Candidatus Palibaumannia cicadellinicola: one gene and its partner. The main gene of each other region encodes a partner of the protein of the gene in region 2 in a complex. Links are inferred from orthologs where the notes say so. Each region holds a gene or a part of one and is shown on either strand. Other genes may lie near its edges. The genes, in order: rpsJ and nusB.

Evidence for each region.
Region 1: the proteins of nusB (region 2) and rpsJ are in contact, whole or in part, in a solved structure (PDB 3D3B), measured with the Escherichia coli proteins. The link is inferred for Candidatus Palibaumannia cicadellinicola from one-to-one orthologs.

What each region holds. Positions count from the first base shown.
Region 1 is NZ_CP008985.1:395,362-402,700, reverse strand. The notes cover bases 3,342-6,070. They hold rpsJ (30S ribosomal protein S10), read right to left. Parts: upstream 4,998-6,070; coding sequence 4,686-4,997; downstream 3,342-4,685. Other genes in these bases: artM (arginine ABC transporter permease ArtM), read right to left, coding at 5,438-6,070; rplC (50S ribosomal protein L3), read right to left, coding at 4,015-4,650; rplD (50S ribosomal protein L4), read right to left, coding at 3,399-4,004; rplW (50S ribosomal protein L23), read right to left, coding at 3,342-3,402. In the rest of the region: rpsQ (30S ribosomal protein S17), read right to left, coding at 7-264; rpmC (50S ribosomal protein L29), read right to left, coding at 266-457; rplP (50S ribosomal protein L16), read right to left, coding at 457-867; rpsC (30S ribosomal protein S3), read right to left, coding at 880-1,578; rplV (50S ribosomal protein L22), read right to left, coding at 1,595-1,927; rpsS (30S ribosomal protein S19), read right to left, coding at 1,955-2,233; rplB (50S ribosomal protein L2), read right to left, coding at 2,259-3,080; more of rplW, read right to left, coding at 3,100-3,341; more of artM, read right to left, coding at 6,071-6,112; arginine ABC transporter permease ArtQ, read right to left, coding at 6,112-6,828; IM45_RS01835 (transporter substrate-binding domain-containing protein), read right to left, coding at 6,825-7,339. UniProt on the Escherichia coli protein: Involved in the binding of tRNA to the ribosomes. Part of the processive rRNA transcription and antitermination complex (rrnTAC). The complex forms an RNA-chaperone ring around the RNA exit tunnel of RNA polymerase (RNAP).
Region 2 is NZ_CP008985.1:694,191-701,790, reverse strand. The notes cover bases 1,620-4,609. They hold nusB (transcription antitermination factor NusB), read right to left. Parts: upstream 3,330-4,609; coding sequence 2,910-3,329; downstream 1,620-2,909. Other genes in these bases: ribD (bifunctional diaminohydroxyphosphoribosylaminopyrimidine deaminase/5-amino-6-(5-phosphoribosylamino)uracil reductase RibD), read right to left, coding at 3,898-4,609; ribH (6,7-dimethyl-8-ribityllumazine synthase), read right to left, coding at 3,350-3,823; thiL (thiamine-phosphate kinase), read right to left, coding at 1,847-2,833; pgpA (phosphatidylglycerophosphatase A), read right to left, coding at 1,620-1,850. Also shown: autotransporter assembly complex protein TamA, read right to left, coding at 1-1,206; more of pgpA, read right to left, coding at 1,323-1,619; more of ribD, read right to left, coding at 4,610-5,025; transcriptional regulator NrdR, read right to left, coding at 5,076-5,492; protein translocase subunit SecF, read right to left, coding at 5,602-6,549; protein translocase subunit SecD, read right to left, coding at 6,559-7,600. UniProt on the Escherichia coli protein: Part of the processive rRNA transcription and antitermination complex (rrnTAC). The complex forms an RNA-chaperone ring around the RNA exit tunnel of RNA polymerase (RNAP).

The DNA of each region.
Region 1 (7,339 bases), 300 kb from region 2 along the record:
GTTAAACTAAGACATTATAGATTTTTCTATAATACGGATAAGCATCCAGGACTTTGTTTTAGAAATGGGACGGCATTCTCGAATTTCTACAATATCACCAATTTGACTACCATTATGTTCATCATGTACATGAATTTTTGTTGTTCTTTTTATATACTTACCGTATATCGGATGTTTAATAAAACGTTCAATAGCGACAACTCTAGATTTATCCATTTTATCGCTGATTACACGACCTTGTTTTATACGAATATTATTACTCACATTACATACCTGTATTCTCAGTTAATAATGTTTTAACACGCGCAATATTTTTACGTACTGTTCTTAACAAGTGAGTATGTTGAAGCTGACCACTTGCTGCTTGCATACGTAGATTAAATTGTTCACGAAGTAAACTAAGTAATTCTATATGTAATTCTTTGATATTTTTTTCACGTAACTCTTGTGTAATCATTATATTATCATCTTATATACAAAAGTAGTCTTAATTGGTAATTTAGCGGCTGCTAATTTAAATGCTTCGCGAGCTAACTCTTCTGTTACGCCATCCAGTTCGTATAATACTTTTCCTGGTTGAACTAATGCTACCCAGTTTTCAACATTACCTTTACCTTTTCCCATACGTACTTCTAGTGGTTTTTCAGTAATAGGTTTATCTGGAAAAATACGAATCCAAACTTTTCCTTGACGTTTAACTGCACGTGTTATGGTACGACGTGCAGCTTCGATTTGACGAGCAGTCAAACGACCACGATCTATAGCTTTTAAACCGAAAGTGCCGAAGTGAACATTCGTACCTAATGCTAAACCACGGTTACGGCTTTTTTGCATCTTACGGAATTTGGTTCGCTTTGGTTGTAACATTAGCGATGTTCCTCACTTGCGACCTTTACGTTGTGGTGTTTTTGGTTGAACCGATGATTCTTGTTGTTCAATTGCCATCATACCATCTAAAATTTCACCTTTAAAGATCCAAACTTTAACTCCTATAACACCATAAGTAGTATGTGCTTCAGAGATACTGTAATCGATATCTGCACGTAAAGTATGTAAAGGTACACGACCTTCACGGTACCATTCTGTACGTGCTATTTCAGCACCACCTAAACGACCGCTAACTTCAACTTTAATTCCTTTAGCACCCAAACGTATAGCATTTTGTACAGCACGTTTCATAGCACGACGAAATATCACTCTACGTTCTAGTTGTGACGCAATATTGTCAGCTACTAGTTTTACATTTAGTTCCGGTTTACGTATTTCAGAAATATTTATCTGTGCTGGAACTCCAGCTAATTTCGCTACTGATTGACGTAACTTCTCAACGTCTTCACCTTTTTTTCCAATCACAATACCCGGACGTGCAGTATGAATCGTGATACGAATACTTTTAGCTGGACGTTCAATAATAATTTTTGAAATAGAAGCTTTTGATAATTTACTTGTAATCAGTTGACGAACTTTAAAGTCGCTATTTAGATTTTGAGCGAATTCTTTAGTATTCGCATACCAAGTAGAGTTCCAGTGTTTAATAATCCCCAAACGCATACCATAAGGATGCACTTTCTGACCCATTACTAATCTCCAGATTTTAACGATCAGATACGACAACTGTAATATGGCTAGTACGCTTTATAATGTGATCTATTCGACCTTTAGCACGAGGCATAATACGTTTTATGCTCGGTCCAACATCAACAAAAATATTTTTAATTTTGAGATGATCAATATCCGCACCATCGTTATGGTCAGCGTTAGCAATAGCAGATTCTAGTACCTTTTTTACCAAATAAGCCGCTTTTTTATTAGTATAAGTTAAAATTTCTAGCGCTTCTGATACTTTTTTATCACGAATTAATTCGACTACTAAGCGTAATTTTTGAGCAGAAGAACGAGCGTGACAATGTTTAGCAACAGTTTCCATTTTTTTATACCTTCTACTCTACGTTACTTAACGCTTTTTAGCTTTTTTATCGGCTGTATGCCCACGATAAGTTCGTGTTGGTGCAAATTCACCAAGTTTATGACCAACCATTTCATCAGCAACAAAAATAGGTATATGTTGTCGTCCATTATGAACCGAGATAGTTAAACCTATCATTTGGGGAAAGATTGTTGAACGACGGGACCAAGTACGAATAGGTTTTTTGTTACCAGTTTTCACCGCTTTCTCTACTTTCTGCAGCAAATGCAGATCGATAAAAGGACCTTTCTTGAGAGAGCGTGGCATTAATTAATCCTCTAATAATTATTAGCTAAGAGCTACGACGATGTATAATAAATTTATTAGTTCGCTGATTATGACGGGTTTTCTTACCTTTAGTTTTGATTCCCCATGGGGATACTGGATGTTTACCGAAATTACGACCTTCTCCACCACCATGAGGATGATCAACAGGATTCATAGCCGTACCACGAACTGTTGGACGAATACCACGCCAACGACTAGCACCAGCTTTACCTAGAACACGTAGCATATGTTCCGCATTTCCAACTTCACCTAAAGTAGCACGACATTCAGAATTAATTTTACGTATTTCACCAGAACGTAAACGTAATGTAACATATTTATCATCACGTGCTATAATTTGAATATAAGCACCTGCAGAACGAGCTAACTGCCCACCTTTTCCTGCTTTCATTTCTACATTATGTACAGTAGAACCAAGCGGAATATTTCGCATTGGTAGAGTATTACCGGTTTTGATTGCGGCATTATTACCAGACGCAATCTGGTCACCTATTTTTAATCCTTTTGGTGCTATAATGTAACGACGTTCACCATCGGAATATAAAATTAATGCAATATTAGATGAACGATTTGGATCGTACTCAATACGTTCTATGATTGCTGGAATACTGTCTTTATTACGTTTAAAGTCTATTATACGATAACGTTGTTTATGTCCACCACCAATATGACGTGTTGTGATACGACCATTATTATTACGTCCACCAGATTTGCTAATCGCTTCTAGTAACGGAATAAAAGGCTTTTTATTATGTAGCTCAGTATTTACTATTTTTACAACATGGCGTCGAGCAGGAGAGGTTGGTTTACATTTTATTATAGTCATTGTTCTTTCTCTTTCCTACTTACTTTACGCTACTCATTAGATCTAAATCTTGTTTATCTTTTAGAGTGATGTAAGCTTTTTTCCAATTACTACGAAAACCAATACGTCGTCCATGACGTTTGATTTTTCCTTTTACGACTATAGTACGTATTTTTTTGACTTTTGCTTCAAATAATTTATATATAGCATGTTTAATTTCAGCTTTCGTCGTCTTTTTAGCAACTTTTAGAACAACAGTATTATGTTTTTCCATGACGAGAGATGCTTTCTCAGAAACATGCGGAGCATGTAGTACTTGAAGCACACGGTTTTCAGGTATCATGCTAACCTTTCCTCAATTTTCTTGACTGAATTTATTGTGAGAATGATTTTATCAAAGGCAATTAAACTCATTAAATTAATATGATTCACATTATTTATCTCTACTTTATAGAGATTACGTGCTGCTAAAAATAAATTTTGATCTGATTGATCGGTGATAATTAACACATTTTCTAACTCCATATTTTTTAGTTTATGTGCTAATAACTGAGTTTTAGGTGCTTGAATAGAAAACTGCTCAACAATAATTAAGCGTTTCTGACGTACTAATTCAGACAAAATACTCTTTAAAGCTCCACGATACATTTTTTTATTAATTTTTTGACTATGATCTTGTGGTTTAGCTGCAAATGTTACACCACCAGAACGCCAAAGTGGACTTTTAACCGTACCAGAACGTGCACGTCCAGTACCTTTTTGACGCCAAGGTTTTTTATTAGAACCTACAACTTCAGCCCGATTTTTTTGAGCACGGCTTCCTAACCGTGCACATGCTGCATATGCAACAATAACCTGATGTATCAAAGCTTCATTAAAATCATACCCAAAGATGGTTTCGGAAACAGACAACGCATTTTGCGTGTCTTGTAATACCAATTCCATTTTGATCTCCTTAATGTGATAGCTTGATAGCTGGTTTTATCATTAGATCACTACCAATTGCTCCTGGAATAGCACCTTTGACTAGTAGTAGGTTCTTTTTTAAATCAATACGAATCACATCTAAATTTTGTACAGTTACTCGTTGATTACCCATTTGTCCGGCCATTTTTTTTCCTTTAAATACTTTTCCTGGAGATTGATTTTGACCAATGGAACCTGGCACTCTGTGAGATAATGAGTTACCATGACTAGCATCTTGAGTATGAAAGTTCCAACGTTTAACAGTACCTGCAAATCCTTTTCCTTTAGAAATGCCAGTGACATCAACTTTTTTAATATGAGTCAACTCTTCTATTGTGATTAATTGTCCCACAGTTATATTATTATCTTTTAGAATACGAAACTCCCATAAACCACGACCTGCTATAACTCCTGCTTTAGTAAAATGTCCAGCTTCGGGTTTATTAACCCGATTCATTTTTTTGTTTCCAGTAGTTACTTGAATAGCACTATATCCATCTTTGTTCATAGATTTAACTTGAGTAACTTTGTTTATTGTGATTTCTATAACCGTTATAGGAATAGAAATTCCATCTGGAGTAAAAATACGCGTCATACCTACTTTGCGTCCAATTAAACCGTTCACTAATTTGGACTCCTTAAGTAATTTTAATGACCTAACTAACCTAAACTGATCTGTACATCAACACCGGCAGCAAGTTCTAAACGCATTAAGGCATCAACTGTTTTTTCAGTTGGTTCAACAATATCAACTAAACGTTTATGAGTGCGAATTACATATTGATCTCTAGCATCTTTATTGACATGTGGAGAAATTAAAATTGTAAAGTGCTCTTTACGTGTTGGCAATGGAATTGGACCATGTACTTGAGCACCGGTACGTTTTGCTGTATCAACAATTTCTGCAGTTGATTGATCAATTAAACGATGGTCAAACGCTTTTAACTTAATACGGATTCTTTGATTTGGCATTATCCCAGCGCTCCAATTAAATAAATCTTATACGAATACTAATTAGTATATAAATACTATTTATTTTTGCTAGTTTTAAATACTATTTATTTTGACTCATTTGTAGTCGTGTGTATTAAAAAGATAATACAGTATTGCATACTAATTAATTTGTATAATATATATGTTAAGTAACTCTAATAAAAAATTATAGCTACACTTGAATTAATTATATTGCTAGTTTGTTTATACAAAAATCATTTTACAGGTATTTTATTTAAAAATTTAAATTAGTTTAATTCAATTAAAAATTAAAACGTTATTAACTAATTAATAGTTAGTATTATATTGTTATAAGTATAATGTTATTTAATACTATTCTTTTTAAGTAAGTAGTCATACTAACTACTAGTAATAATAGTAACATTTAAATTATTACTTAATTGTGATGACAACGATTTTTAATTTTCATTACATAGCGCGAAACGTAATGCGCGTCGTTCAATCTGATACATTAAAAATCTTAACATACTATTTATAGCTAAATAAATGATTCCAGCTGTACAAAACACGAGAAAATCATAAGTTCTCCCATAAATTAGTTGACTATAACCCATGATGTCCATAATAGTAATAGTATAAACTAGTGAAGTACTCTTAAAAACTAATATGATTTCGTTCGTATATGAAGTTAAGGATTTTTTTATAGCAAATGGCATTAATACACGTAAAGATTGTAATTTACTCATGCCAAGTGCTGTACAAGCTTGCCAAAGCCCAGGTGGTATAGTACGTGTCGATCTGACAAATAATTGTGTACTATAAGCAGCACTATTCAGTGCTAATGCTAGTATAGCACATAACCAAGGTTGTGATAGTAAAGACCATAACCAAGGATTAGTATATAAAAGAGCAAACTCACCTGGACCATAGTAAATTAAAAATAGTTGTACTAAAAATGGCGTACCAGTAAAAAGTATTATATATAGTTTGACTAACTGTGAAATAAAATACATATTAAGCATAATTATTATTGTAAACAGTATTGATAATAATAATGCTATTAAAACTGCAACTATCATTAATATAAGGCTTACTGGTAAACCTAATAATAAAGTTGGTAAATAACTAAACATCAGGTTATCACCTTCTCAAAACGATTTGCGAAACGTTCTAACAAAAATAAAATAACTTGGCTAAATAGCGTGATAACTAAATATATTAAAGAAGATAATACATACCATGTAAAAGGCTTATGAGTTATCGTAATAATGCTTTTGGTTTGTAGCATCAGATCATTCACACTAATCAGGGAAACGAGTGTAGTATCTTTTAATAAAACTAACCATTGATTACCTAATCCAGGTAATGCTAATCGCCATATTTGTGGTAATATTAAATGAAATAAAATAACACTATTATTCATGCCTAAAGCTTGACCTGATTCCCATTGCTTTTTTGATATAGCTTTGATAGCTCCTCGTAGTATGTAATAAGCATAAGAAGCATATATTAACGCTAATGCAATTATACCGCATAATAATGGATTAAGATTGAAATTATCAATAGGAAGAGAAAAATCTAAATAAGTATGACAATAGTCATTAATATTATTAACTAATATTATTAATGACTGTGATGTAACTAAGTAGATAAAAAGTACAATTAAAATTTCTGGTAATCCGCAAAATAATGAAAAAAATATTTTTCCAATAAATGTTAACCATTTCCACATTCGTAGCTCTTCTAGTACAGCAAAACTTATTGCTAATATTAAACCTATAACTAAAGCACATAATGCTAGTTTTAAGGTTGTACTCGTAGCTTTTATGAGAAGGTGTAATTCTATCATTCAAAGGAACTTTTAAACCATTTTTCATAGATCATCTGATAAGTACCATCTTGTTTAATACTAACTAATGCTTGATTCAAATTTGTTAATAAAGTATTGTTATTTGCTCGTATAGCAATACCAAGACCAGTACCAAAATAATCTTTATCCGTTACTTTCTGGCCAATAGTTAGAAGATTATTATCTTGTTTTAGCCATTGATTGACTACTGCAGTATCACCAAAGATACCATCTAAACGACCATTTTTTAAATCTAAAATAGCATTCTGATAACTATCATACGAGATGAGATTAATCATTGGATGTTTATCGATTAAATATTTTTGGTGAGTTGATCCATTTTGGGTTCCGATTCGTTGATTAATCAAATTAGTTTGCATAATAGACTTTTTTTTATGATGAGTTGTAACGAAGATTGCTGAATTGGGATAATATGAATCTGTAAATAAAACTTGCTTCATACGTGTTGCAGTAATATCCATTCCCGAGATGACGGCATCACAGCGATGAT
Region 2 (7,600 bases):
TACATTTGAACCCCAGGTAGTAGTAGATACCGATAACGAATAGCGCTGGCTATCACCCCAGGTTGACATGATTCCACCGCGTTGTCGGGTGCGGTTCATGCTGATACTTGGATAAATCAGCATAGTAGTATTATTTATTTTTGCTTCTGTGAAATGATTCATGCTCCAGCGTAGATGTATTGCCCGTTGCCAGCTGTTAGATATATCCCAGTAACGTATTACATTTAGGGTGGTTAACTCAGATTTATTATAATTGATATGAGCTAGCTTAAATCTCCCTTGTAGTAGATAGTATTGCTCCAGATAATGATGAAACAAAGGAATTTTATATGTTATCTCAATCACTTGCTCTGGTACTGGCAAGTTGATACTTGTTTTCATACTATGACCGCGCGAGTTCAGCCAAGGTTTATGCCAGAGTGTTTTTAACCGTAGTCCTAAGTCATTTGAATATCCTAGACCTATTTCTAGCTTATTACGGAGACATTGCGTTACCATAGTGTCTAGCAGCAAAGTGTTATCCTGAAAGTCAGGTGATATAATTACTGATTTAAATAAGTTGCTCGCGACCAAGCTGTTATAGAAGATTGCCAGCGCTTCTAGGCTATAAGAAGCACCTAAATTAATTAAATCGATATTCTGTAAGTAATCTTCGCTGATTTGCGTGCCATGAAAACGCACTTTTCCAAATCGGTAACGCTTACCGCTATCAAAATCAATATCCCAGTAAGCCTGGTAGCGTATAGGTGAGATACTTAACTGACTTTTGTAGAATGCAGCGTTAAAGTAACCCTTACGTAGTGCTAGGCTAGAGAAGCCACTTTTGAAATTATCGTACTGACGGTGATTTAGAATCGAGCCTAATGCCGGCTTACTAAGTTTGACCCACTGCTGGTAATCAATATCCAGGCATGCATCGCCACGCAAAACAACGTTCACTCCTGTTATCGTAATAGGTTTACCAATATCTACATTGGTAATAAGAACATCACACCCGCTATTTAACGCAGGTCGTAATTCAAAATCTATGGTAGGAGAGTAATAACCAAGAGCACGCAGCTCTTCGCGCACCACGTCATTAAGCCAACTGCTATAAACATGAACATCATCTGCGTCAAGTGTGGATAAACGGGTACGTACGTTGCTCTGTAAGTCTTCGCTGAGTCCTTTAAACTCTAAGCAAGTCGTACCATAAGTAGGTGACATATAAAATAAAACATAGAGTAGTAATAATTTACAGTGATGTCGTACTTTCACGCTTATATTATTGCCTGGCAAAGTTTATCTATCCCATCCACAAACAAACGTTCTTACTAAGTGTTTTATAAGTCTTTTGTTAATGTTTCGCTCAAAAAACAGCCTGACGTATGGAGTAGAATTAATATTCCTGCTGCTATCATGCTAGCTACAACATCGTCGATAATTATACCTATGCCTCCCTGCACTTTACGGTCAAGCCAACTAATTGGCCAAGGTTTCCAAATATCTAAAAAACGAAACAACAAAAAACCAGTTATAACCCAGCGCCAATCATTCCTCGGCAAAGCTATTAACGTTAGCCACATACCGATAAATTCATCCCATACAATACAACTATGGTCATGCACCCCTATATCACATGCAGTATGATGACAAACATAGATGCCCAGGAAAATACTCAAGATTACGACTAGTAAATCTAGTGGCCAAGGTAAGAAGGATAGCAATAGAAACCATAATAAAATAGCTACAAGCGATCCCACTGTACCAGGCATCCAATAAAACATGCCACTACCGAAACCAGTAGCAAGTAAGTGCAAGGGGTTAGATAGTTCAATGGGCTTTTTGGCGTGCTGACTCTTGAGAGTCATAAGAGTTTATCTAATTTGAAGTGGTCATAACCGTACCAGTTGTACTGTACGGGATGGTTATGAACCATAAATTTAATCCCTTCACCGCTAGGTTTAATTTGACCGATACAGGTGAATTGAGTACCAATGTAATTCATAGCTACATCTAGTGCTGCGCAGTTGATCTGTGGCACAGTAAAACAAAGTTCATAATCTTCCCCACCACTCAGCGCCCAGCGCAAAGCCTGGTCCGGCGTTGTATGCCGCTTCAGCGCCGATGAACAGGGAATATTTTCTAAATTGATATGTACACCACAGTCGCTCTCGATCAAGATACGACGCAAATCATTAATCATACCATCAGAGAGGTCGATAGCGGCACTAGCTATATCGCGCAGAACTTGCCCCTCTAGTATGCGTGGTTGAGGACGAAGATGGCGGCCTAGCAGATACTGTCGATCTTTTTCATTATTTACTGGTAGTTTATTTTGTAAAATAGCTAGTCCAGCGGCACTATCTCCTAACGTACCGGTGACATAAACAAAGTCGCTAATACAGGCACCGGAGCGAGTTAACGCTTGACCTACCGGAATAAGCCCATGAACTGTTAGTGTGATACTTAGTGGCCCTTTCGTTGTATCGCCACCAATTAGCTGCATATTGTAATGATTCAGCTGCTGGAATAAGCTATGGCTATAAGCAGCTATCCAAGCTTCATCTACTGATGGTAGCGTCAAAGATAGCGATAACCAGGAGGGATCGGCACCCATTGCTGCTAAATCACTTAGGTTCACCGCTAGCGACTTATAACCTAGATCAATCGGATCTATTTCAGGCAGAAAATGCGTACCAGCAACTAATGTATCGGTACTAATCGCAATTAGTTTTGTACCGACCACAGATAATAGCGCACAGTCATCACCTATTCCAACTAAAACATCTTGGCGTGTATTACGCATCTGGTTGAAATAACGGTTAATTAACTCAAACTCACCACATGCCATACTATGTCTCAATTAACTTTGACTATTACATGAAATCACTGGCTAAACGAGCTACGGATAGGGGCTGACAGGAATGTTATTTCCGGTTAGGACGAACCTGAGGTGCTGTTTTCTCCAGAACACCATTGATAAACTTATAACTATCTTCGGCACCAAAAGTTTTAGCTAGCTCTATTGCTTCATTAATTGCTACTCGATATGGTACGTCCTGACACTTGCTTAGTTCATATAGCGCAATACGTAACACAGCACGCTCTACGTGTCCAAGTTTCTCTAGTGGACGGGATAGATATGGCGCCATTAATTGATCTAGTGCATGAGCAGCGATTGCTGTACCAGAATATAGCTTGTGAAAATAAGCTAGATCAATACCTGTTATATCCTGTTCAGCTAGTAACTGTACTTCTATATCTGCGATATTGTTATGAGATAACTGCCATGAGTAAAGCGCTTGGACAGCGCATTCACGGGCACGGCGACGAGCCGTTAGTTTCACACAATTCTCCTTGACTAGATTTACAAAGCTTTGATTGCTTGTAATACGTTAATCATTTCTAGCGTAGCTAGTGCTGCTTCTGCGCCCTTATTACCACCCTTAACGCCAGCGCGATCGATGGCTTGCTCGAGGCTTTCAGTAGTAAGTACCCCGAACGTTACAGGATGTGCACTATTAATAGCTACGGCTGATAGACCTGAACTACATTCGCTAGCAACAAATTCAAAATGTGCGGTCCCTCCACGTATAATAGTACCCAACGCAATTATAGCGTCGTATTTCTGGCTTTTGGCTAACATGCTAACAGTAAGTGGTAGCTCATAGGCGCCCGGTACCCATACGACGGTGATATTTTCATCTTTGATTTGACCAATACGAATGAGGACATCGATTGCACCATCAAGCAAGCTATCATTGACGAAGTTGTTAAAGCGTGCAATAGCGATAGCAACGTGCGCATTAGGTGCTGCAACAATACCTTTAATAACTTTCATAAGTCTCCTAACCTAATATTAACATATTAACACGTAGATGGAGATTTTCACATCATGCTTTTGAAGCGAATTCATTATACTGCACGGATCGGTTTCAAACGTAGGCGTATATCAGGACCAACTTGACGCATATCTAGCAGGTCAAAAGTAAGCGCATCACTGAGACGTTCCAGTCCAGGTAGTAAGCATAGCGGCCGTGTAGCGGTACCTAGTAGTTTCGGTGAAAGATAAAGAATTAGCTCATCTACTAGACCTGCCGAAAAGAGAGATCCTGAGAGACTTGCTCCAGCTTCTACCCATACACTATTAATATGCCGGCTTCCTAGTTGCATCATCAGCGCCATGATATCAATACGTACTAGACCCTGCTGATTAAATGATGGTAATTCCAGTTGCTCGACCCATGTTGGCCATCTATTATTGTCCTTTTTTCGACGTGCCAGCCAGGTTATCCCCTGACCGTGTATCACACGGTGGATAGGATTTACTTTATTAGCACTATCGATAATCACTCTTACTGGTTGGCGTAGGTACTTCTCTTCGCATAAGCACTGAACGTCAGCAGGAAGAGATAACCAGCGTACATTAAGTGCAGGATTATCTGCCAACACGGTAGCTGAGGTAGAAAGAATAGCGTCGCTTTCGGCGCGGAACCGCTGTACATCCTGACGCGCTTGATCAGAAGTAATCCAATTGCTCTCCCCTGATGCCATTGCTGTACGGCCATCCAAAGACGCCGCTAATTTTACTCTTATCCAAGGAAAACCGGTACGCATACGTTTAATAAAACCTTGATTAATCATCTCTGCCTCTAGCAGCATGAGACTATGGCGGACTTCTATGCCTGCCTCTTGTAGACGGTACAGGCCGCGGCCATTAACTTGCGGATTCGGATCGAGCATAGCAGCTACCACCCGTACTACGCCAGCTGCTATTAGTGCTTCGGTACATGGTGGGGTTCGTCCATAGTGGCTGCAAGGTTCTAGTGTTATGTAAGCAGTAGCACCGCGCGCCGCCGTACCAGCCATACGTAGTGCATGTACTTCTGCATGAGGTTCACCAGCGCGTACATGGTAACCTTTACCAACTATGCAACGATCGCGGATGATCACACAACCCACATTGGGATTAGGCGCGGTTGTAAACCGTCCGCGACGGGCTAACTTAAATGCCAATGCCAGGTAAAATTCATCACATATCATTCAATAAGCCTTGAAATTGAATCTTATCATCTAGCTATTTTTTTGCAAAATTAGCTAATATCTTCGAAATGGCGATAGACAGAAGCAAAGCGTATATAGGCTACCTTATCTAGTTTTTTTAAAGCGTCCATGACTAAATTACTTATCATTTTACTAGGCACTGCGCACTCACCGGTAGCGCATAAATTAAATTTAATGTTATTTATAGCCATATCGATATCATCGGATTTGACAGGACGTTTCTCTAAAGCTTTGAGAAAACTGCGCCGTAGCTTATTTTCGTTGAATGGTTCACGCATTTCATTACTTTTTATAACTCGAGGTAAGACAAACTCTGCTACTTCAAAGGTGGTAAAACGTTCATTACAGATAACACACTGTCGGCGGCGGCGAACTTGTGTTCCTTCTCCTACGAGACGGGAGTCGATAACTTTAGTATCGACCGCGAAACAAAATAAGCAATGCATGGATTGCGCTTCCTGGCTAGCTGATGAATTTAGATCAAACAAGTGTAGCGCGAACGTAGCCTATGAGAAAGCAAGCAGCACTTATTGTAATAGCTACAATATATCTTGATTATTCAACTGCCTCTTTCTCTAATTTATGTGGCAGGATATGTTCGTGTTTGATACCAAGTTTAAGCGCTAACGCAGAAGCAACATAAATGGAGGAAATAGTGCCGATAAATACGCCAATTAACAGCGTCATCGAAAAACTACGTAGCATAGAGCCGCCAAAAATTAAAAGTATTAGTACCACCATCATAGTAATAGCTGACGTAATAATGGTCCTACTTAGTGTTTGGGTCAGCGAAATATTAAAAATATCGTAAGCATTGTAGCAGCACATTCGACGGAAATTATCACGAATTCGGTCGGAAACTACTATACTATCGTTGAGTGAATAACCAATAACTGAAATCAGTGAAGCGATAATAGTTAATTCAATCTCAATATGGAATAATGATAGCAATCCTAGGGTAATAATAACGTCATGGATTAACGCGATCACAGTACCAGTAGCCAGTCGCCACTCAAAGCGGAAACTCACGTAGATAAAAATACAAAGGAAAGCGAGTAGTAGTGCTAGGCTGCCTGCTTGTAAGAGATCGTTGCTAACATTAGGTCCAATAAACTCTATTCGTTTCACCGTAGCGTTCTGGCTATTCACCTTATTCACAATCTTAAGGACTCTATCACCTAGCTTTTGCTGAATCTCATCTGGCGGCATACGTATTATCACGTCTCGGCTACTACCTAAATTCTGCACTAAAATATCTTTGAATCCTGCTTGCTCTATCGCTTCGCGCATTTGTTCTAGATTTATTGCTTGCTTTAAGTGTAGTTCAATAACCGTACCACCAGTGAAATCTAGTCCCCAATTAAAGCCGTAGACAACCATAATAGCAATAGAAGTGATAAAAGATATAACTGATAGACTAAATGCTATAGAGGACCAGCGCATAAAGTTGTATACTTTACAACCATGATTTAATTCTTTAATACTTTTTATTTGCCGATTCATAGGCTGATCCTAAATAGAAAGTTTCTTTATAAACTTTCCACCGTATAGCAGGTTAATGATAGCACGAGTGCCTAAGATTGCGGTAAACATTGATGTGGCTATTCCAATAGCGGTTGTTATAGCGAAGCCTTTGATAGAACCAGTACCAAACTCATAGAGAATAATAGCGGTAATGAGATTTGTCATATTAGCATCAACTATACTAGAAAACGTACCATGATACCCTTGATAGATAGCCTGTTGTACGGTACGACCGTTGCGTAGCTCTTCTTTTATACGCTCGTAAATAAGTACGTTAGCATCCACCGCAACCGCTAGCGTGAGCACAATACCAGCGATACCCGGCATTGTCAGAGTAGCATCTGGTAACAACGACATAATCCCAATAATCAGAACTAGATTAGCAATTAGTGCTGTTGTGGCAATTAGACCAAATTTTCTATACCATATCACCATAAATAGTATAGAAGCTATTAGTCCCCATAGGCAAGCTACTAAACCCTGGGTGATGTTCTGCATACCTAGAGTAGGCCCGATAGTACACTCCTCGACAATCTTGATCGGTGCAATCAATGCTCCCGCACGTAGTAACAGTGAAAGATGACGTGCTTCTTTTATATTATTGATACCGGTGATACTAAAAAGATTACTAATATGTGACTGGATAGTAGCAACGTTGATCACTTCTTCCTGCTTAACTAATATAGGGTTGTTTTTAGTGTCTTTTTTACCGCTGTTTTTATATTCAACAAATAATGTAGCTATCAAATTACCTATATTATTCTTGGTAAATTGGGACATTAGAGTCCCACCTAGATTATCGAGAGAAATATTAACCTGTGGCTGGTTATACTTATCGACGCTAACGGTAGCATTCGTAATATGGTTGCCAGTAAGAATGACCTGTTTATATAGTACTACTGGTTGACCCTTTTGGGTGAATTTCACTTCAGAATTGTCTAGAATGCTACTATGCGCTTGGGTAGTTTGATGTACTGTATTATTGACGAGGCGAAACTCCAGCATCGCGGTAGCGCTTATAATTTCCTTA